3 regions of the Actinomadura sp. NAK00032 genome follow, and region 2 is predicted to be linked to each of the others. Evidence: riboswitches for the same ligand, from Rfam matches in the RefSeq annotation. Region 2 holds a riboswitch; each other region holds the start of a gene.
The links. Region 2 has a riboswitch for thiamine pyrophosphate ahead of HUT06_RS00820 (cytosine permease). Riboswitches for the same ligand answer to the same signal wherever they lie in the genome.
Positions count from the first base shown of each region.

Region 1: linked by a shared signal. The riboswitch ahead of thiO (glycine oxidase ThiO) and the one ahead of HUT06_RS00820 (cytosine permease) in region 2 are both predicted to bind thiamine pyrophosphate.
Region 3: linked by a shared signal. The riboswitch ahead of thiC (phosphomethylpyrimidine synthase ThiC) and the one ahead of HUT06_RS00820 (cytosine permease) in region 2 are both predicted to bind thiamine pyrophosphate.

Region 1 covers NZ_CP054932.1:3,204,490-3,211,303, forward strand. Annotated here, with positions in the region: gene pknB (Stk1 family PASTA domain-containing Ser/Thr kinase) at 1-814, opposite strand, end outside; gene HUT06_RS15040 (DMT family transporter) at 851-1,798, opposite strand; gene HUT06_RS15045 (thiazole synthase) at 1,943-2,716, opposite strand; gene thiS (sulfur carrier protein ThiS) at 2,718-2,918, opposite strand; gene thiO (glycine oxidase ThiO) at 2,915-4,042, opposite strand; TPP riboswitch at 4,032-4,144, opposite strand; gene HUT06_RS15060 (NAD(P)/FAD-dependent oxidoreductase) at 4,239-5,456, shown strand; gene HUT06_RS15065 (helix-turn-helix domain-containing protein) at 5,535-5,909, shown strand; gene thiE (thiamine phosphate synthase) at 6,029-6,697, shown strand; gene HUT06_RS15075 (hypothetical protein) at 6,769-6,814, shown strand, end outside.
Region 2 covers NZ_CP054932.1:157,250-164,063, forward strand. Annotated here, with positions in the region: gene HUT06_RS00795 (DUF4240 domain-containing protein) at 1-15, opposite strand, end outside; gene HUT06_RS00800 (hypothetical protein) at 143-1,012, opposite strand; gene HUT06_RS00805 (hypothetical protein) at 1,101-2,228, opposite strand; gene HUT06_RS00810 (SSI family serine proteinase inhibitor) at 2,456-2,917, opposite strand; gene HUT06_RS00815 (rhodanese-like domain-containing protein) at 2,964-3,299, shown strand; TPP riboswitch at 3,355-3,472, shown strand; gene HUT06_RS00820 (cytosine permease) at 3,465-4,835, shown strand; gene HUT06_RS00825 (PAS domain-containing protein) at 4,912-6,814, shown strand, end outside.
Region 3 covers NZ_CP054932.1:4,425,091-4,431,904, reverse strand. Annotated here, with positions in the region: gene HUT06_RS20560 (mannose-1-phosphate guanyltransferase) at 1-1,944, opposite strand, end outside; gene HUT06_RS20555 (CDP-alcohol phosphatidyltransferase family protein) at 1,941-2,633, opposite strand; gene HUT06_RS20550 (sensor histidine kinase) at 2,700-3,860, opposite strand; TPP riboswitch at 3,995-4,108, shown strand; gene thiC (phosphomethylpyrimidine synthase ThiC) at 4,104-5,828, shown strand; gene HUT06_RS43875 (TetR/AcrR family transcriptional regulator) at 5,999-6,691, shown strand; gene HUT06_RS20535 (metallophosphoesterase) at 6,705-6,814, opposite strand, start outside.

The DNA.
Region 1 (6,814 bases), 3.0 Mb from region 2:
CGAGGTACTGGTTCGCGTCGTGCGGGCGGCGGGCGGGGTCGTGGCTCGTCGCGTCGGTGACGAGCGCGTCCACCTGCGGGGGCAGCCCGGGGACGAGGGTGGACGGCGGCGGCACCGTCTCGTTCACGTGCTTGTAGGCGACCGCGAGCGGCGTGTCGCCCTGGTGCGGGAGCCGGCCGGTGAGCAGCTCGAACAGCATGATCCCGGCGGCGTAGACATCGGAGCGGAAGTCGGCGTCGCCGGACAGCACCTGCTCGGGCGCCAGGTAGCCGACCGTGCCGATGATCACGCCGGTCTTGGTCATCTTGCTCGCCGTCTCGGCCCGGGCGAGCCCGAAGTCGGCGACCTTGACCTGGCCGTCCTCGGTGATGAGCACGTTCTCCGGCTTGACGTCGCGGTGCACGAGGCCGGCCCGGTGCGCGGCGCCGAGCGCCGCCAGCACCGGCTGCATGATCTCCAGCGCGGCGCGCGGGCCGAGCCGGCCGCGCGCGGTCAGCTCCTCGCGCAGCGTGCGGCCCGGCACGTACTCCATCACCAGGAAGACGTGCTCCCCGTCGGTGCGCTGGTCGTAGACCGCGACGACGTTCGGGTGCGACAGCGCCGCCGCGGCCTTCGCCTCGCCGATGAAGCGGGTGACGAAGTCCTCGTCGGAGGCGAGCCCGGCGTGCATCACCTTGATCGCGACGGTGCGGTCGAGGCGGACGTCCCGCGCGAGGTACACCGTGGCCATCCCGCCGCGCGCGATGCGGGACTCGATGCGGTAGCGCCCGTCGAGCATCCGCCCGACGAGTGGATCAGCGACCGTCATGTCCATCGGTGCGAGTTTACGGGTGAACCGAAGCGGAACTCATCAGCCGCGAGTATGAGCATCCATGAGCCCCTGGGGTGATGCCTCTGGGGCGGGAGTGGCGCGGCGGCGGCCCCGGCTGCGGGAGACGGCCACGCCGGCCAGGCACAGCAGGCCGCCCGCGAGGGTGACCAGGCCGGGGACCTCGCCGAGGAACAGCCACGACATCGCGACGACGAGGGCGGGCACGGCGTAGGTGGTGGCGCCCATCTTCCCGGCGGACGTCCGGGCCAGCGCGTACCCCCAGGTGGTGAACGCGAGCGCGGTCGGGAAGACGCCCAGGTAGACCATGTTGAGGGTGGCGCCGGCGGGGGCGTGGGCGGCCTGCTCGGCCAGCTGCCCGGCGAACGGCAGGCAGGCGAGCGCGCCGATCCCGCAGGCGAACGTGGTGAACTGCAGGGCGGAGGCGTGCCGCAGCGCGGGCTTCTGGCTCACCACGCCCGCCGCGTAGGTCACGGCGGCGGCGAGGCACAGCAGCACCCCGCCGACGGACGCGCGGCCGTCCCCGGACATCGACAGCCCGACGACGGCGGCGCCGGCGAACGAGACGGCCATCCCGGCCACCAGCCGGGCCGAGATCCCCTCCTTCAGCAGCCAGCCGCCGAGGAGCGCGATCAGGATGGGCCCGATGTTGACGACGAGGGCGGCGGTGCCCGCGTCCACGAGCTGCTCGCCCCAGTTCAGCGCGACCATGTAGGCGCCGAACCACAGCACGCCGGCGGTGACGATGCCGGGCCACGCCGCCCGGGGCGGGAGTCCCTCGCGCCGGATCGCCCAGAGCACGCCGAGGACGACCGTCCCCGACAGGAGGCGGCCGAGGGCGAGCGCGCCGGGCCCGTACTCGGCGCCGGCGCTGCGGATCGAGACGAATGCGGACGCCCACAGCACGACCGTGACCGTGGCGGCGGCGACCGCGCGCTTGTCGACGCGACCCGTGTTCTCCTGCTGCATGTCACGCACCTTAGGTATGGGTCGTTTCCATGAACACCGAAATGACATGCCAGGTTGCGACATGTCCGGGGTGAGCGAACCCAGTCTGGTAAGGCGCAGGTTTCAGGTCCAGCGAATAATTCTATAGGCGATGCTTTAGCGTTGCTACGAGGTCGCGAGCCCCTCGAACGGCGAGGACGCCTGCGCGTAGCGGCGCCGCGGGATGCGCCCGGCCAGCCGGGCGAGCCGCCCCGCCTCGACCCCGTGCCGCATCGCCGCGGCCATCCGGGCCGGGTCCTGGGCGCGGGTGACCGCGGTCGCGAGCAGCACGGCGTCGCAGCCCAGCTCCATGGCGAGCGCGGCGTCGGAGGCGGTGCCGAGCCCGGCGTCCAGGATCACCGGGACGCCCGCCCGCTCGACGATCAGCTCGATGTTGTGCGGGTTGCGGATGCCGAGGCCCGACCCGATCGGGGAGCCGAGCGGCATCACCGCGGCGCAGCCGAGCTGCTCCAGCCGGTGCGCCAGCACCGGATCATCGCTGGTGTACGGCAGCACGGTGAAGCCGTCGTCGACGAGCTGCTCGGCGGCCTCCACCAGCTCGATCGGGTCGGGCAGCAGCGTGCGCTCGTCGGCGATCACCTCCAGCTTGACCCAGTCCGTGCCGAGCGCCTCGCGGGCGAGCTTGGCGGTGAGCACGGCCTCCCCGGCGGTGAAGCAGCCCGCCGTGTTCGGCAGCACCCGGATGCCGCACTCCTTGAGGACGTCCAGCACCGAGCCGCGCGCCGACGGGTCGACCCGCCGCATCGCGACCGTGGTCAGCGCCGTCCCGGACGCGGTCAGCGCCTCCCGCAGCACATGCATGCTCGGCGCCCCGCCGGTCCCCATGATCAGCCGCGAGTCCAGTTCCTCCCCGGCGATGACCAGTGCGTCCTTCTCCACCTCAGCCTCCTTGCACGGCGGTCAGCACTTCCAAACGGTCGCCGTCGCTCAGTGGCGTGGTCTCCCACGCGGAGCGGCGGACGACCTCGTCGTTCAGCGCGGCGGCCACACCGGTCCGCGCGGCGGTCACGGACGCGACCGCCTCGGCCACGCTCGCGGCCTCGGCCAGCTCGCGCGGCTCGCCGTTGACGGTCACCTTCATGCCTGCACCTCGCAGAAGCGGCCCGGGGCGAACGGCCCCGCGACCTCGGGGACGGGACGGTCCAGCAGCATCGCGGACAGGATGTCGGCGCTCACCGGCGCCAGCAGGACGCCGTTGCGGAAGTGCCCGGTGCCGAGCAGCAGGCCGGGCAGCGCGGACGGCCCCATCAGCGGCGCGTTGTCCGGGGAGCCGGGGCGCAGCCCGGCGGTGACCTCGGCGAACTCCAGCTCGGTGATGCCGGGCAGCAGCTCGCGGGCGTCGCGCAGCAGCTCCCACAGCCCGCCCGCGGTGACCCGCGTGTCGAAGCCCAGCTCCTCCTGGGTGGCGCCGAGGACGATCTCGCCGTCCGCGCGCGGCACCAGGTAGACCGACGAGCCCTTCACCAGGCCGCGGATCGTGCGGCGCAGGAACGGAACCCGGGTGCGGAGCCGGATCACCTGGCCCTTCACCGGGCGGACGGGCGGCACGCTCCCGGGCGGCAGCCCCTCCAGGTCGCCCGACCACGGCCCGGCGGCGAGCAGCACCCTGTCCGCGCGCAGCACCGTCCCGTCGTCCAGCCCGACGCCGGCCGCCGCGCCGCCTTCGACGACGATCCGGGCGGCCCGCTCGCGGACGAGGTGGACGCCGGTCCGCTCGCACGCGGCGAGCAGGGCCGCGGTGAGGCGGCGCGGGTCGATCGAGCCGTCGGCGGGGGCCAGCAGCCCGCCGCGCACGCCGGGCGCGAGCATCGGCTCCGCCCGCCGGCTCTCCCGGCCGGTCAGCGCCTCGGCGGGGATGCCGAGGCTCTCCTGGAAGCGGCGCAGGTCGTCGAGGTACTTCAGGTCGTCGGCGTCGAACGCGACCTGCAGCAGCCCGTCCGTGCGGTGGCCGGTGCCGAGGCCGGTCAGCTCCTCCAGCTCGGCGACGAAGGCGCCGTAGCGGTCGCGGGAGGCGAGGCCGAGCCGCAGCAGCGGCTCCTCGCCGTAGGTCAGCTCGCTGACCGGGGTGAGCATGCCCGCCGCCACCGACGAGGCGCCGCTCGCGGGGGACGGGTCGACCAGGGTGACCCCGCCGCCTCCCGCCGCGGCGGTCCGCCAGGCGGTGGCGAGGCCGATGACGCCCGCCCCGACGATCACGATCTGCATGCGCGCTCCCTTCGCCGGCATGATCCGGATCAGGTCCGGCGGTCGGCGGCCCGGTCAGCCGCCCTCTCAGCCCGGTCGCACCGGACTCCCGCGCTCTGTGATGTTTTACCTGATCCCTACCTTACGACCTCGATCGCGCCGTCCAACTCCTGGACAGGTGTCCACCCGAAATCGGCGGCGCATTAGGCTGCCCTTCATGGACAGGGTCATCGTCGTGGGTGGCGGGCTGGCCGGCGTGCGCGCCGTGGAAGCCCTGCGCAGCAAGGGGTACGAGGGCGCGCTGACGCTCGTGTCGGCCGAGCGCGAGCGGCCGTACGACCGGCCGCCGCTGTCGAAGGCCGTCCTCGCGGGCGACTCCGACGACACGACGGTCGACGCCGACTGGGCGGCGCTGCGCTGCGAGCTGCTGCTCGGCGAGCGCGCGACCGCGCTGCGGCCCGCCGCGCCGGGGCGCGGCGGCGTGCTCGCCACCACCGCCGGCGACCTGCCGTTCGACGGACTGGTCATCGCGACCGGCGCCACCCCCGTCACGCTGCCGGGGGAGGGCCGCCAGCACGTGCTGCGGACCATCGGCGACTCCCGCGACCTGCGGTCCCGGCTGACCGGGGGCGCCCGGATCGTGATCGTCGGCGCGGGCTGGATCGGTGCCGAAGTCGCGACCACCGCCGCGAAGAAGGGCTGCCGCGTCACCGTCGTGGAGGCGGCCGACACGCCCCTCGCCAACGCGATCGGGCCCGAGATCGGCGCGCTGACCGCCCCCTGGTACGCCGAGGCCGGCGTCGAACTGCGCACCGGGGTGAAGGTCGCCGAGGTCGAGCGGGGCGGCCTCGCCCTCGCCGGCGGCGGCCGGATCGAGGCCGACGAGGTCGTGGTCGGCGTCGGCGTCCGCCCGGACGTGTCCTGGCTGGACGGCTCCGGGCTGCTGGTCGAGCGCGGCGTGGTCACCGACGGCTCGTTCCGCGTCTACCAGGGCGAGGAGGAGCCCGGAGCGCTCCGCCCGGACATCGTGGCGGTCGGCGACTGCGCCGCCTGGTGGTCGGAGCGCTACGGCCGGCGGCTCCTCGTCGAGCACTGGGACACCGCCCTCAACGCCCCCGAGACCGCCGCGGCGGCCCTGCTGGGCGCGGACGCGCGCTACGACGCCGCCCCCTACTTCTGGTCCGAGCAGTTCGGCCGCATGGTGCAGTACGCGGGCAGCCACGCCGCGTCCGAGCGGCTCGTCCACCGCGGCGACCCGGCCGGCCGCAAGTGGGCGGCGGTGTGGCTGACCGGCGACCGCCTCGACGCGATCCTCACCGTCGACCGGCCCCGCGACCTGGTGCAGGCGCGGCGGGTGATCGCCGCCGGGACGCCGGTGGACCCGGCGGCGATCGCCGACCCGGACGTGCCCGTCCGGCAGGCCGTTCGCGGATAGCGATCGGCGGCGGAGGGTAACGGCTGTCCAGAGGGTTTGAGGCTTCCGAAGGCGTGGTAGCAAGGGGGCGTGACGCAGATGCACGCAACCGTTGACAGCGCACTCGACCCCCGGACCGACGCCCTCGCCGGCGACTGGCTCACCCTCCGCGAGACCGCCGAACGGCTCGGGATCCGGCCCAACCGGATCAAGCAGCTCATCCACGAGCACCGCATCCTCGCGGTGCGCCGGGAGGGGCAGCCGATGGTGCCCGCGGCGTTCATCCAGGACGGCCAGGTCATCAAGGGCCTGCCCGGCACGCTGACGCTGCTGTCGGACGCCGGGTTCGACGACGTCGAGACGATCCGCTGGCTGTTCACCGCCGACGACACGCTGCCCGGCACGCCGGTGGACGCGCTCAGCGAGAACCGGGGGACCGAGGTCCGCCGCCGCGCCCAGGCCCTCGCCTTCTAACCCCGGCGGCACCGCAGGAACACGCACATGACACGATCGCGGGGTCGTGCGGCGGGAGCACCGCCGCGCGGCCCCGCGATCCAGCATGATCCGAACCCGTGAAAGGACGTGCCCCGGCCGTGTCCAGGCATCTCCCCTCCGAACGCGCCGTCGCGCTGCGCGCCCGGCTCGGCCGGGCCCGCCTCTACCTGTGCACCGACGCGCGGGAGCGGCAGGGCGACCTGCCGGAGTTCCTGGACGCCGTCCTCGCGAACGGCGTCGACATCGTCCAGCTCCGCCAGAAGGGCCTGGAGGCCCGGCGGGAGATGGCCCACCTGGAGGTCTTCCGGGCGGCCTGCGACCGGCACGGCGCGCTCCTCGCCGTCAACGACCGGGCCGACGTGGCGCACGCCGTCCGCGCGGACGTGCTGCACCTCGGCCAGGACGACCTGCCGGTGCCCGCCGCCCGCGAGATCGTCGGCGGCGACGTGCTGATCGGCCGGTCCACGCACTCCGGCGAGCAGGCGTCGGCGGCGGCCGCCGAGCCCGGCGCCGACTACTTCTGCGCGGGCCCGGTGTGGCCCACGCCGACCAAGCCCGGCCGCCCCGCGCCCGGCCCGAAGCTGCTGGAGTACGTGGCGGCGCAGCGGCCGGCGCGGCCCTGGTTCGCGATCGGCGGCATCGACCTCGGCACCCTCGACACGGTGCTGGCCGCGGGCGCGGCCCGCGTCGTCGTGGTCCGGGCGATCACCGAGGCGGACGACCCCGGCGCCGCCGCCGCGCAGTTCGCGCGCCGGCTCGCGGCCTGAGCGTTCCCTGGGCCCGGGTTTGACCCGGATCACGGTGCGGGACGGCGGGACGATCACCGACAATGGGGATCATGACCCTGGGACCCGACGACGACCGCACCGTCGAACTGGACGACG
Region 2 (6,814 bases):
CTTGTCCTCGTCCATGCACGCACGGTACCTCTCAGTGACGAGGCCCAATGGTCGGGCACACGGTGGCCGCAAAACGGCCGGCCGGTACGGCAGTGTCCAGGGACTACGATCCAGGGCAGTGGTCGGGGCCTGGTCCTGACGTTCACAGACGAGGCAGTTCCCTTGCCAAGCGGTCGACGTAGGCGGGAGCCGTGAGGCGGATTGTCTCTTCTGGAACATCGCCGGTGTGCGCGTCGACGGCCATGTTGACGCCAGGTGTGGCGGCACCGCCGAAGTACTGGCGGAGAAGTGTGAATCCCTCGGAAGCGATCACCCCTACCCGAGGGTCCCGGACGAGGGCAGTAAAGGTCTCGGCTACTTCCCGGACGGGAACAGTGGCCATGATCCGGTAGACATCGCCTGCGTCCTTGTTGGTGAGGCGGTCCGGATGGGTGTGGGCCTGGGCGTGACGTTCAGCGATCTTGTAAGCCTTGGCGACCAGGAGAGCCGCGGGGCCGGCCACGTTGGCCGTCACGCTGCGCTCGTCGGCCGGGTCGAGACTGCGGATGACCACTGGGGAGCGGTTGACGGCGCAGACCTCCAGGCCGGGCACCCACCGTGCAGTCATTTTTCCGTGTGGAGGGATCTTGGCGCTTCTGCTTCCGATCTTGTCTGCTAGTTCCTTGCCTACAAGGATGTCCAGTTCGATCGGGACGTCCTTGCCGTCTACCCGCTCGGTGCGCGCCCAGAGACCTGGCTGGTCGTCCTGTAGCAGGGTGAATCCCGCCGTCCGCAGAGCTTCGTCGACGAGCGGTTGATCATCCAGTACGGCGGGGTCGAGGCTTAGATCGGCATCGGAGGTGAAGGGAGCGTTCTGCAAAGAGGCGTCGGGTGTACGCAAGTAGACGGCTTGGGCCCCGACGACGGTGAACGCTGCAAGGTGCGGACGAAGGGCGATGAGGCCGTCGAGCAGGACTCGCCGCGATGCGATAACCAACTGGTTCCGGTCGAGGCCCTCAGGGACCTTGGCCATGTCCGACTCCTCCGCTTCTCTGAACCGGCCATATCCTTGCTGGTCGGCCGATGTCGTCGGCGTTCGAGCCTAGAGCCGGAGACCTTGATCAAGATGGCAGTCGGTCCAACTGCCACAGAGAGGTGTTTTCCGCCATGTAGGCGAGGACGGCTTCGCCCTCTGCGGGCATCCGGCCGGGACCGGAGAGACAATCCACGGCAAGCTGGCTCAAAGCAACCCTGCGGACGCCGTTGTAGTCCGCGGTCCGCGCGAAGACCACCGGGTCGTGAGCTCGTAGGAGAAGCACATCGCCTCCCTTGTCGACCCGCAACAGGGAGAGTTCGTCTCCGATCTCGTCGGGTAGGCGCGGTGGACCAGCGGGGTGATAGAGCATCAACTGTCCGCCTACAGCCAGCGGCGCCACCGTCCGTGCGGCATATGGCCCTGTTAGGGTGATATGCCGCCTGTGCTGCTCAGGAAGCGCGCGCAGTGCCTCGAACACCGCCTCGATGCCGTTCGGAGCGACCATCCTTACGTAGGAGTTATGTCGTAGAAGGTGGTAATTCTCGGCGCGGATGCGGAGAAGTTGCGACCAATCCACAGACGTGATGGTTCGGCCCTCGCGGCGGATCAGCAGCTGGTCCGCCATGGTGTCGAGAAGCCGTGAGACATAAGGCAGGCTGAGTCCGGCGGTACCGGCGAGCTCTGCGGCGCGGTAGGGCGGGGCGACATCAGCGAGTAGCCGGACAAGTCGGCCAGCCTTGATCCCGGCCAGAGTCACCTTGCCGCTCTTGGCGGTCCTGTGCGGAGAGCGGCTCGCGCCTTGCGTGAAGATGGCGATGGCCGGTCGCGTGATACGCAGCGCCGCGTTGCCGGTCAGGTCGATGTACCCGATGCCGTACTCGCGTAGGAGCGCCTGGACGCGCGGTGAGATCCAGGGGGCGATCACCACAAGGTTCGTGTAGTGGTTCACTTGCCGCAGCAGGCTCCACTTGGGCAGCAACTGCTCCTCTACCATGCGGGCCGAAACGCTCGTCTTCACATCGATCATCAACTGCGTCAGGACGCTGTCGCCGTCCGCCTTCACTTCGACCAAGGCGTCCAGGGGCCGGTCCCCCCGGGCCTCCTGCGTGTGCGGCTGGACGGTGACCTGCCAGCCGGAGCCGAGAAGGTCGCGCAAGACTGTCAGCCCCTGCTCAAGGAGCGAGTCCGGAGTCAAGTCGTTGTCGAGGCTCACCTTGCCATCCTGACACGTGGGATCCAACACATCCAAGCAAACTTGCCTGAAGGGCCAACTTTCTTCAATCACGCAAGTTGCCGATTCAGGCAAGTTTGCCTTGGCCCAGACTTGCCTGATGTGAGCAACTTGAGGTTCTGTGCAAGTCACGAGTCAGGCCCCGGCGGGTGCCGGGGCCTGACGTGTGGCGGATGCCGGAGAACCTAGCCGGAACGGGGAGGGCTGGTTCAGCGGACCTTGGGGACGTTGCCGAAGACGGGGGCCACTTGCGTCCAGCGGTGGAGCTGGCAGCCGTCCTGGCGGGTGAACTTGGTGTCGATGTTCTCGTCCTGCCAGCTGCCCTTGACCGTGGCGATCTCAGGGCCGCCGTAGATCTTGGTGCACATCTGGTCCTTCGGGACGGGCTTGAAGGGTTCCTTGGCCTTGGTCAGGGCCGCGCACGCGTCGGCGGCCTTCGGATGGGTACCGCCTGGAGGATCGCAGGTCAGCGTCCAGGTCTTGGCGGGGGCCTCCGCGGAGGCCTTGACGGTGATGGTGAGCGTGTCCGCCGGGGTGCCGGAAGGCTGCACGGACGTGGCGCCCGAAGGCTCCGCGGCGGGATTTCCGTTGGCCTGTTCGTCACCGCAGGCGGCCAGGGTCAGGAGCATGGCCACGCCCGGCGCGGCGAACAGGAGCGTCCGATACCGCATGCGTGATTCGACGCGGGGCCGGTTCGCGCGGTTCCATGGGGGTGTGATGAATTTCGGGGAAGACGTGCCGGCGGTCGGCGCCGCCGACGTCCCGCAGGACGGCTACCTGCTGGACGTCCGGGAGCAGGACGAGTGGGACGCCGGGCACGCGCCCGAGGCGGTCCACATTCCGATGCGGCAGCTGGGCGACCGGGCCGGGGAGGTGCCGCGCGACCGGGAGGTCTTCGTGATCTGCCGGTCCGGGGCGCGGTCGGCGCAGGTGACGGTGGCGCTCAACCAGGCGGGCTGGCTGGCGAAGAACGTCGACGGCGGGATGAAGGGCTGGGCGGAGGCCGGGCGTCCCATGGAGGGCGCGGGCGACGGTCCGCCGTTCGTCGCGTGATCCGTACCGTATGCCCCCTTCTGGGGGACGACGGGCGGTTGTACGATCAGGTCTGACCGATAACCGCGGGAGCTCGGGCCACAAGCCGGGCTGAGAGGGCGGCCAGCAGGGCGCCGCCGACCGCATGAACCTGTCCGGGTAATGCCGGCGTAGGGAGTGTGTCCCGTGACGTCCGACGTCGAACGGCGCCCTGAGGGCAAGCGGCCCGCCGATGAGGCCCCCTTCACCCTCGATGAGCCCGCCCCCAAGGTCCTCGGGTTCTGGGACCAGAGCGCCTTCTGGGCCAACCTGGGCGTCAGCCTCCTGGCCTTCTCCGGCGCCTACACCGTCCTGGCGCCGGACGCGGACGGCAAGCCGACCATCTCCATCATGGCGGGCATCGTCGCGATGGCCGTCGGGACGGCGCTCGGCGGGCTGATGCTCGGCCTCGCCGCCGTCCCCGGCGCCCGCACCGGGCAGCCCGCGATGGTGCTGCTGCGCGGCCTGTTCGGCGCCCGGCTGTCGTACGCGCCGACGATCCTGAACATCGCGCAGCTCATCGGCTGGGGGACGTTCGAGCTGATCGTCATCGCGGACGCGGCCCGCGAGCTGTGGGACGGCGTGCCGCGCTGGGGCTACGTCGTCGCCGCCGGCGCGATCACGACCGTGCTGACGGTGTGGCCGCTCGGCTCGGTGCGGCTGCTGCGCCGGTACGTGACCGTCGCGGTGGGCATCGCGCTGGTCTACTTCTACGTGGAGCTCGTCCGGCAGCCGCTGCCCGACCTGTCGGAGGGCTCGTGGGGCGGCTTCTGGATCGGCGCGGACGCCGCGCTCGCGGTGTCGATCTCGTGGGTGCCGGTCGCCGCCGACTACACCCGGCACTCGCGGACGGAGCGGGCGGCGTTCGGCGCGGCGTCCGTCGGCTACTCGGTCACGCAGATCATCGCCTACGTCCTCGGCCTGCTGGCGCTCGCGCTGGTCGCGGGCGACAGCACCAGGATCTTCGACCCGTTCCTCGGCGCCACGCTCGGCGTGGTCTTCTTCGCGATCTTCGTGCTGCGGGAGGCGGACCAGTCGTTCGCCGACACCTACTCCACCGCCGTGTCGATCCAGAACCTGTTCCCGCGCGCCGACCGCCGGGTGCTGAGCGTCACGCTCGGCGCCGGCGTCACCGTCCTCGCACTGGTGCTGGACATCGGCGACTACGCGGGCTTCCTGACGCTGATCGGATCGGTGTTCGTGCCGATGCTGGGCGTCCTCGCCGCCGACTTCTTCCTCGGCCGCCGCCGGGCCGCGGGCGGCAAGGAGGCCGGGCTGGACGGGTGGGACGTGTCGCGGCGGGCGCCGTCCCGCTGGGGGATGATCGCGGCCTGGGCGGTCGGGTTCGCGGCCTACCAGCTGATCAACCCGGGCACGGTCGAGCACTGGGCGGACTTCTGGCGGGACGTCCAGGAGGCGGTGCACTTCACGCCGCAGAGCTGGATGAGCGCCTCGCTGCTGTCGTTCCTGGTCGCGGGTGCGGCCGCGCTCATCATCGGGAGGCTTACCAGGCGGTAGCCTTACCAGAAGGTAAGGTTCCCCTGGCAATTTTCGATGCAAGTTACCCGGCGCCGCGCCGGAGTCCGGTGGCACGATGACAGACGTGTACGAACACGTCCACGATCCGATCGCGCGGGCCGTCATCGAGAGCGCCGCCGACGCGATCGTGGCGGTGGACCAGCGGCACCGGGTCACGGTGTGGAACCCGGCGGCCGAGCGCATGTTCGGCTGGAGCGCCGCGGAGATGATCGGGCGCGTCCCGCCGATCGTCCCGCACGAGCTGAAGGCCGAGCACAACGCCGTCCAGGAGCGGCTGCTCACCCGGCCCGCCGGGCCGGGCGACAGCGGGCAGATCTCGATCGCCACCCGCCGCTTCCACCGCGACGGCCGCCTCATCGACGTGCGCATCGACACCAGCCTGCTGCAGGACCCGAGCGGCACGCTGCTCGGCTGGGTGGGGGTGTACCACCCGGTCGAGGAGGACGAGATCGTCCAGCACCACATGACCGAGCGGGCCCGGCTCGTCCGGCGGCTGAACGACATCGTCGCCGACCTGAACGCCGAGCTGGACCTGAACGTCGTCCTCGACCGGATCACCACCGCGCTGATCGAGCTGACCGGAGCCGACGCGGGCGGGTTCGTCCGGATCGAGGGGGAGCGGCTGCGGCTGGTCAGCATGACCGGGCTGCCTGAGCACATGAGCGACCGCACCGCCGAGCTGCGGTCGAGCCTCGTCGGGGAGCTGCTGCGGTCCGGCAAGACCGTCAAGCTCGCGACCGGCGCGCAGCGCCTCGGCGACCTGATCTGGTCCGAGCTGCCCGGCCTGCACACGATCGCGCTCGGCCTGTCCTACCTGCAGAACCGGCCGTACGGCGCGCTCTACGCGCTGTTCTCCGGCAGCAAGGCCGGGCACACCGAGCTGGAGCTGCTGGAGCTGCTCGCCGGGCACGCCGGCGTCGCGGTCGGCAACGCCGTCGCGTACGCGGAGGTCGTCCGGCAGCGGGCGCACGAGCGCGCGGTGATCGACTCCAGCGCGGACGGCATCGCCGTGCTCGACCACGACCTCGTCGTCCGGCAGTGGAACCCGGCCGCGCACGCGCTCACCGGCGTCCCACCGGAGGAGGCGATCGGCCGCCCGCTGCCGTTCGGCATGCCCGCGCTCGGCGAGATGCTCACGTTCCGGCTGGAGTCGGGGACGTGGCTGAACGTCCTCGCCGCCGAGATCGAGGAGACCGGCGAGCTGGTCGTCGACTTCCGCGACGTGTCCGAGGCGAAGGCCCTCGAAGAGGCCAAGGACCTGTTCCTCGCCACCACCAGCCACGAGCTGCGCACCCCGATCACGGTCGTGCAGGGCTTCGCGTCCACCCTGGTCAACCGGTGGGACGAGCTGGCCGACACCGACCGCCGCACCGCCGTCGCCACCATCGCCGAGCGCGCCCAGTCCCTCGCCCGCCTCGTCGAGCACCTGCTGCTCGGCTCCCGGGCCGGCGCCGACGAGCTGGCCGTGACGATCGAGCCGTTCGACCTGAGCCGGGTGCTGGAGGGCGTCGTCGCCGGATTCCGGTCGCTGTCGCCGCTGCACCGCGTGGAGCTGGAGATCGCGCCCGACCTGCCGCCGTGCCGGGGGGACGCGATGGCGACCGACATCGTGCTCGGGCAGCTGCTGGAGAACGCGTTCAAGTACTCGCCGGACGGCGGGACGGTCAGCGTCCACGCCCATCCCGAGGGCGCCGACATCGTGGTGCGGGTGGTGGACGAGGGAGTCGGCATCCCGGCCGGCGACCATGAGCGGATCTTCGAGCGGTTCGTGCAGGGCGACTCCGGCGACCGCCGCCGCTTCGGCGGCATCGGGCTCGGGCTGTACATCGTCAAACGGCTGACGGAGGCACAGGGCGGGAGAATCTCAGCTCATCCGGCCGAACGTGAGGGATCTCACATTAAAGCGGACAACGTCACCGCAAGTGGTGACGTGCCGGAAATGGAACGGACCATAAGCC
Region 3 (6,814 bases), 4.3 Mb from region 2:
CAGGTCGAGCATCACCAGCAGGGCCCGGTCGTCGCCGACCAGCTCGCCGTTCTCGTCCACCAGCGAGATCCGCTCCCCCACCGGGTCGAACCGGACGCCGAACGCGGCCCGCGACGAGGACACCAGCTCGCCGAGCCGCTCCAGGTCGCGCATCCGCTCGGCGAGCGTCTCGGTCGGGTTCGCCTCGTCCAGCCCGGCGTTGCGGGTGAGGACCTCCACGCCGACCTTGCCGAGCAGGTTCGGCAGGACGAGCGAGGCGACGCCGCCCGCGCAGTCCAGGACGATCTTCAGCCCGGCCTCGCGGACGCCGCGGATGTCGACGCGGCGCAGCAGGTCGCGGGTGTAGGTCTCCACGACGCGCGGCGGGTAGGTGAGCTCGGCGATCTCGCCGGGGAACGCGCGGCGGTACTCCTGGCGGCCGAAGACGCGCTCCAGCTTGCGCTGCGCCGCCTGGGACAGGTCGGCGCCGCCCGCGTCCAGGAACAGGATGTCGACGCCCTGCGGGTCGCCGAGGGTGGTGCGGATGTAGATGCCGCCGACGGCGTCCTCGCGGCCGGTCTCGAACCGGGCGACGGTCAGCGGCGTCGCCTCCAGGTCGTTGACGTTGATGGCGCCGGCGGTCAGCGCGCTGTTGACGGCGCGCTTGAGGGTGCGGGCGGCGCGGGAGACGTCGCGCCCGGTGACGACCGTGGTGCCCTTCTTGAGCGTGGTCGCGTAGGCGCTGGCGAGCCGCACCGCCAGCTCGGGCGTGATCTCCACGTTGACGAGCCCGGACACGCCGCGCGGCCCGAACAGGTTGCGCTGCCCGCGCGACTCCCAGATCACGCTGGTGTTGACGACGGCGCCGGCCTCGATGGTCTTGAACGGGTAGACCTTCACGCCGCTGGAGACGTACGCCTCGGCCTCGATGACGCACTCGTCGCCGATGACCGCGCCCTCCTCGACGCGGGCGCCGGCCATGATGTCGGTGTTCTTGCCGACGACGCAGCCGCGCAGGTTCGTCGACGGCGCGACGAACACGTTGTCGTGGACGACGGCCCGGTGCAGGAACGCGCCCTCCTTCACCACGACATTGCTGCCGAGCACGGTGTACTCGCGCAGTTCGACGCCGGCCTCGACCTTGGCGTAGTCGCCGATGTAGAGCGGGCCCTTGAGGACGGCCTCGGCGTCCACCTCGGCGCCTTCGGCCACCCACACGCCCGGGGACATCTCGAAGCCGTCCAGCTCGATGCCGACCTGGCCCGACAGCATGTCGGCCTGGGCCTTGAGGTAGCTCTCGTGGGTGCCGACGTCCTCCCAGTAGCAGTCGGCCACGTACCCGAACAGCCGGGCGCCCTCGGCGAGGAGCTCGGGGAACACGTCCCCGGACCAGTCGACGGACTCGCCCTCCGCGACGTGTTCGAGGACCTCCGGCTCCATCACGTAGATGCCGGTGTTGACGGTGTCGGAGAACACCTGGCCCCAGGTGGGCTTCTCCAGGAACCGCTGGACCCGGCCCTCGTCGTCGACGATGATGATGCCGAACTCGAGGGGGTTGGGGACCCGCTTCAGGCCGATCGTGACGAGCGCGTCGTTCTCCTTGTGGAACCGCACCATGTCGGTGAGGTCGATGTCGGTGAGCGCGTCCCCGGAGATGACGAGGAACCGGTCGTCGCGCAGCGCCTCCTCGGCGTTCTTGACGCTGCCGGCGGTGCCGAGCGGGATCTCCTCCGTGGCGTAGCTCAGCGACATGCCGAGCTCCTCGCCGTCGCCGAAGTAGTTGCGGATCAGCGCGGCCAGGAACTGCACGGTGACGACGGTCTCGCTGAACCCGTGCCGCTTCAGCAGCCGGAGCACGTGCTCCATGATCGGCCGGTTGACGAGCGGCAGCAGCGGCTTGGGCTGGTTGGCGGTCATCGGACGCAGCCGCGTCCCCTCGCCTCCCGCCATCACGACGGCCTTCATCGGGGGGTCTCAGCTCCCTTCTGGTCGCCGGCCGCCGGTTCCGCCCCCGGACCGGCCCCGCCCGGCGCGGGGCCCGGCCCCGGCTCCGCTCCGGAGGCCGGGGGCGCGGCGCGGCCGGCCAGCACCAGTTGCCGCGTCTGCGCCCAGTAGAGGACGGCGGCCCACCAGTACAGGCCCGTCCCCCAGATGGCGAAGGACCATCCGGCGACCTTCGCCGCCGTCCCCGCGCCGCCGTCGTGGTCGCCGAGCAGCAGCAGCGGGAACGCGTACAGCAGGCACATGGTGCCCGCCTTGCCGATGAAGTGGACGGGCAGCGTGCCGCCGTACCCGAGCCGCCGGATGATCGGCGCGATCGGCAGGATCGCGAACTCCCGCGCGACCAGCGCGACCACCAGCCACAGCGGGATGATGTCGCGGATCGTGAGCCCGACGAGCGTGGCCAGGATGTAGAGCCGGTCGGCGGCGGGGTCGAGCACCATCCCGAGCCTGCTCGTCTGGTTCAGCGCCCGCGCCAGCTTGCCGTCCAGCCAGTCGGACAGGCCGGCGAACACCAGCACGCCGAGCGCCCACCAGTCCGCCTCGACGAGGACGAGCCACAGGAACAGCGGGACGCCCACCAGCCGTGCCATGCTGAGGACGTTGGGCACCGTGAATATCCGGTCCTGCGGGGCCTCTCGCAGTGTGCTCACCGACGCGTTCGCCTCCCCTGGTCCCCTTGATCCTGACCCTACCGGTAAGGGATCGCCCGGTGCCTGTCACCGCGGGCTGACGACGTCCGCCAGCGGAAGGAGGGCCGTGACGACGAACCCGCCGCCCTCCCCCGGCCCCGCGTCCAGCGTGCCGCCGACGCTGCGGGCCCGCTCGATCATCCCGAGGATGCCGAACCCCTCCGGCGCGCCGCCGGACGGCCCGCGGCCGTCGTCGGCGACCCGGACGGCGAGGCCGCGGGCGTCCCGCTCCAGGGTCACCGTGGCGCGCCCGGCGGCGGCGTGCTTGACAGTGTTGGTCAGGGCCTCCTGGACGATCCGGTACGCGGCGACGCCGACCTCCGGCGGCAGCGCGGTCGCGAGGCCGCCGTCCGACAGCTCCACGTCGATGCCGCCGGCGCGCGCGGCCCGCACGAGGTCGGCGATGCCGTCCGGGCCGGGCAGCGTCCCGGTGGGGCCCACGTCGGTGCCGCGCAGGACCTGCAGGGTGCCGCGCAGCTCGGTGCGGGCGTCCCGGCAGGTGGCCGCGATCGAGCCGAGCGCGTCGGCCAGCTCCGCCCGGTCGAGCGGCCGGTCGCCGCGCACCAGGTGGGCCGCCGCGCCCGCCTGCACGCCGATCAGCGTGATGCTGTGCGCGAGGAGGTCGTGCAGGTCGCGGGCGATCCGCAGCCGCTCCTCGGCGACCCGCCGCCGCGCCTCCTCCTCGCGGGTGCGCTCGGCCCGCTCGGCGCGCTCGGTGATGGTCGCGAGCCGCGCCCGGTGCACCCGCCAGACCTGGACGGCGATCACCACCGACACCGCGGCCTCGATGACCGCGACCTGCTCGCGGACCGAGCTGCCGCCCGCCCGCATCGCCATCCCGATCACGCACACGGCCAGCAGGAACGCGACGACGCTGAGGACGACCCGCACCCGGCGCCCGAGCACGGCGTAGGCGAACAGCGCGACCACCTCGGCGGGCACCAGCGCGTGGTGCTGGTACTGCGCCAGGTGGTAGGGCAGCACGAGGACCACCAGGGCCGCGAGCGCGGGCGCCGGCCACCGCCTGATCACCGCGAGCGGCGCGTGCGCCGCGACCAGCAGCAGCGCGCCGGGCGCGTCCAGCTCCCGGACGCCGGGCCACACCGCCGCCGCGGCCAAGGCGACCGCCGCCAGCACCATCGCGAGCAGGGCGTCCGTGACCGTCGCATTGACCCGGGGCAGCGTCACCACCCGTCCATCTTCCCCGACCCCCGCGATCACTGCGCACCGCCCCCGCCGCGGCCGGGCCGGGTTCGCGCGGGCGCGTTCTACCCCGGCGGGCGCGGTTGCGGCAACGGGGGCGGTCCGGGTTAGCGTCGGTGGCGACAGATCGCGGGGGTCCGGCGAACCGGGCTGAGATAGCGGCTGAGACGGCCGCTGACCGCATGAACCTGACCGGGTAATGCCGGCGTAGGGAGAGATCGGGTCGTCATGACACAACGTGTGGTTCCAGCTGCCCGCAAGACCTACCTGCAGGGCTCGCGCCCGGATGTGCGGGTCCCGATGCGGGAGGTGCCGCTCACCAACGGCGATGTCGTCGTCCTGTACGACACGTCCGGGCCGTACACCGATCCGTCGCGGCGGACGGACGTCCGCCGGGGGCTGCCCGCGCTGCGGGAGGCGTGGATCGCCGAGCGCGGCGACACCGCCCCGTACGAGGGGCGGGCGGTGCGGCCCGAGGACGACGGCCGCAAGGCGGCGCCCGTCCGGGAGGACGTCCCGCCGCGGCGGCCGCGCCGCGCGTCCGGCGGCGCGGTGACGCAGCGCGCGTACGCGGCGCGCGGCGAGATCACGCCGGAGATGGAGTTCGCGGCCCTGCGGGAGGGGGTGCGGCCGGAGTTCGTCCGGGACGAGCTGGCGGCCGGGCGGGCGGTGCTGCCCGCGAACGTCAACCACCCGGAGGCCGAGCCGATGGTCATCGGCCGGAACTTCCTGGTGAAGGTGAACGCCAACATCGGCAACTCGGCGGTGGCGTCGTCCATCGAGGACGAGGTCGAGAAGATGACGTGGGCGACCCGGTGGGGCGCCGACACGATCATGGACCTGTCGACCGGGAGGGACATCCACACCACGCGGGAGTGGATCCTGCGGAACTCGCCGGTCCCGGTCGGGACCGTCCCGCTGTACCAGGCGGTCGAGAAGGTCGGCGGCGACCCGGCGGAGCTGACCTGGGAGGTCTTCCGCGACACGGTGGTCGAGCAGGCCGAGCAGGGCGTGGACTACATGACCGTGCACGCCGGGGTGCTGCTGCGGTACGTGCCGCTGACGGCGCGCCGCAAGACCGGGATCGTGTCGCGGGGCGGTTCGATCATGGCGGCGTGGTGCCTGGCGCACCACGAGGAGAACTTCCTCTACACCCGGTTCCGGGAGCTGTGCGAGATCTTCGCCGCCTACGACGTCACCTGGTCGCTCGGGGACGGGCTGCGCCCCGGCTCCATCGCCGACGCCAACGACGAGGCGCAGTTCGCCGAGCTGCGCACGCAGGGCGAGCTGACGCGGATCGCGGCGGAGTACGGCAACCAGGTGATGAACGAGGGGCCCGGCCACGTCCCGATGCACAAGATCAAGGAGAACGTGGACCGGCAGCAGGAGTGGTGCGACGGCGCGCCGTTCTACACGCTCGGGCCGCTGACCACCGACATCGCGCCCGGCTACGACCACATCACCTCGGCGATCGGCGCCGCGATGATCGGCTGGCACGGCACGGCGATGCTCTGCTACGTCACCCCGAAGGAGCACCTCGGGCTGCCGGACCGCGAGGACGTCAAGGCCGGCGTCATCGCCTACAAGATCGCGGCGCACGCCGCCGACCTGGCCAAGGGGCATCCGGGGGCGCAGGCGTGGGACGACGCGCTGTCGGACGCGCGGTTCGACTTCCGCTGGGAGGACCAGTTCAACCTGTCGCTGGACCCGGACACCGCCCGCGCGTTCCACGACGCGACGCTGCCGGCGGCGCCGGCGAAGACGGCGCACTTCTGCGCGATGTGCGGCCCGCACTTCTGCTCGATGAAGATCACCCGGGACGTGCGGCGGTACGCCGACGAGCGCGGGCTGGACGGCGAGGCCGCGCTGGCCGCGGGGATGCGCGAGAAGGCGGCGGAGTTCCGGGCCGCCGGCGGGCGGGTGCAGCTGCCCCTGTCGCCCGGTCCGTCGTGACGTAAGCGCAGGTCGGCGCGGGCCCGGCGCGGACGGTTCCGCGCCGGGCCCGCGCGGCCCGGCGGGGCCCGGGGTGCGCGGCGCGGCTAGTATCGAGGGACCGTTCCAAAGCCGCGGATCCCCCCGAATCGCCGCAGGCCCGTCCCCGCCGGGAAAGGACCGACGACTACGTGACCAGCGACGACACGCCGACGGCCCCCGCGCGCGCGATGCGCGCCGACGTGCGCCGCAACCGGGCGCGGCTGCTCGCCGCGGCCCGCGACATCTTCCAGCGCGACGGGGCCGGGGCGTCCCTGGAGGCCGTCGCCCGGCAGGCCGGCGTCGGCATCGGGACGCTCTACCGCCACTTCCCGACCCGCCGGCACCTGCTGGAGGCGCTGCTCGCCGACGGCTACGCCGAGCTGGCCGCGGCGGCCCGCGAGCTGCTGGCCTCCCCCGCGCCCGGCGAGGCGCTGCTGACCTGGCTGAACGCGTTCGCCGCGCAGGTGGCGGCCTACCGCGGGCTGGCCGCCGCGGCCGTGGCGTCACTGCGGGACGAGGCGGTGCTGCGGGACGAGGCGGTGCTGCGGGACGAGGCGGCGCTCACGGAAGAGGCGGCGCTCAAGGAGGAGGCGGCATCGCGGGACGAGGCGCCGCCGACGGCCGGGCGGCCGGAGCCGGCGCCCTCCCGGCGGGCGATGTGCGAGGCGGCCGAAGCGCTGTTCGCTCGCGCGCAGCGGGCCGGGGACGCGCCGGCGGAGGCGGCGTTCGCCGACGTCCTGTGGCTCACCGGCGCGATCGCGGCGGCCACCGAGCGGGAGCCGGAGGCCGCCGGGCGGCTGCTGTCGCTCGCCGCCACGGGCATGGCGCCCGGCCGGCCGTAGCCGGTCCCGCCGGTCAGCCCGTCTCCGGGACGGGCAGGATCCGGCGCGGCCCGCGCGGAGCGCCGCTCCATCTGCGCCATTCGCGCGGGTAGCCGACCGAGACCTCGATGTGCGGGACGCCGC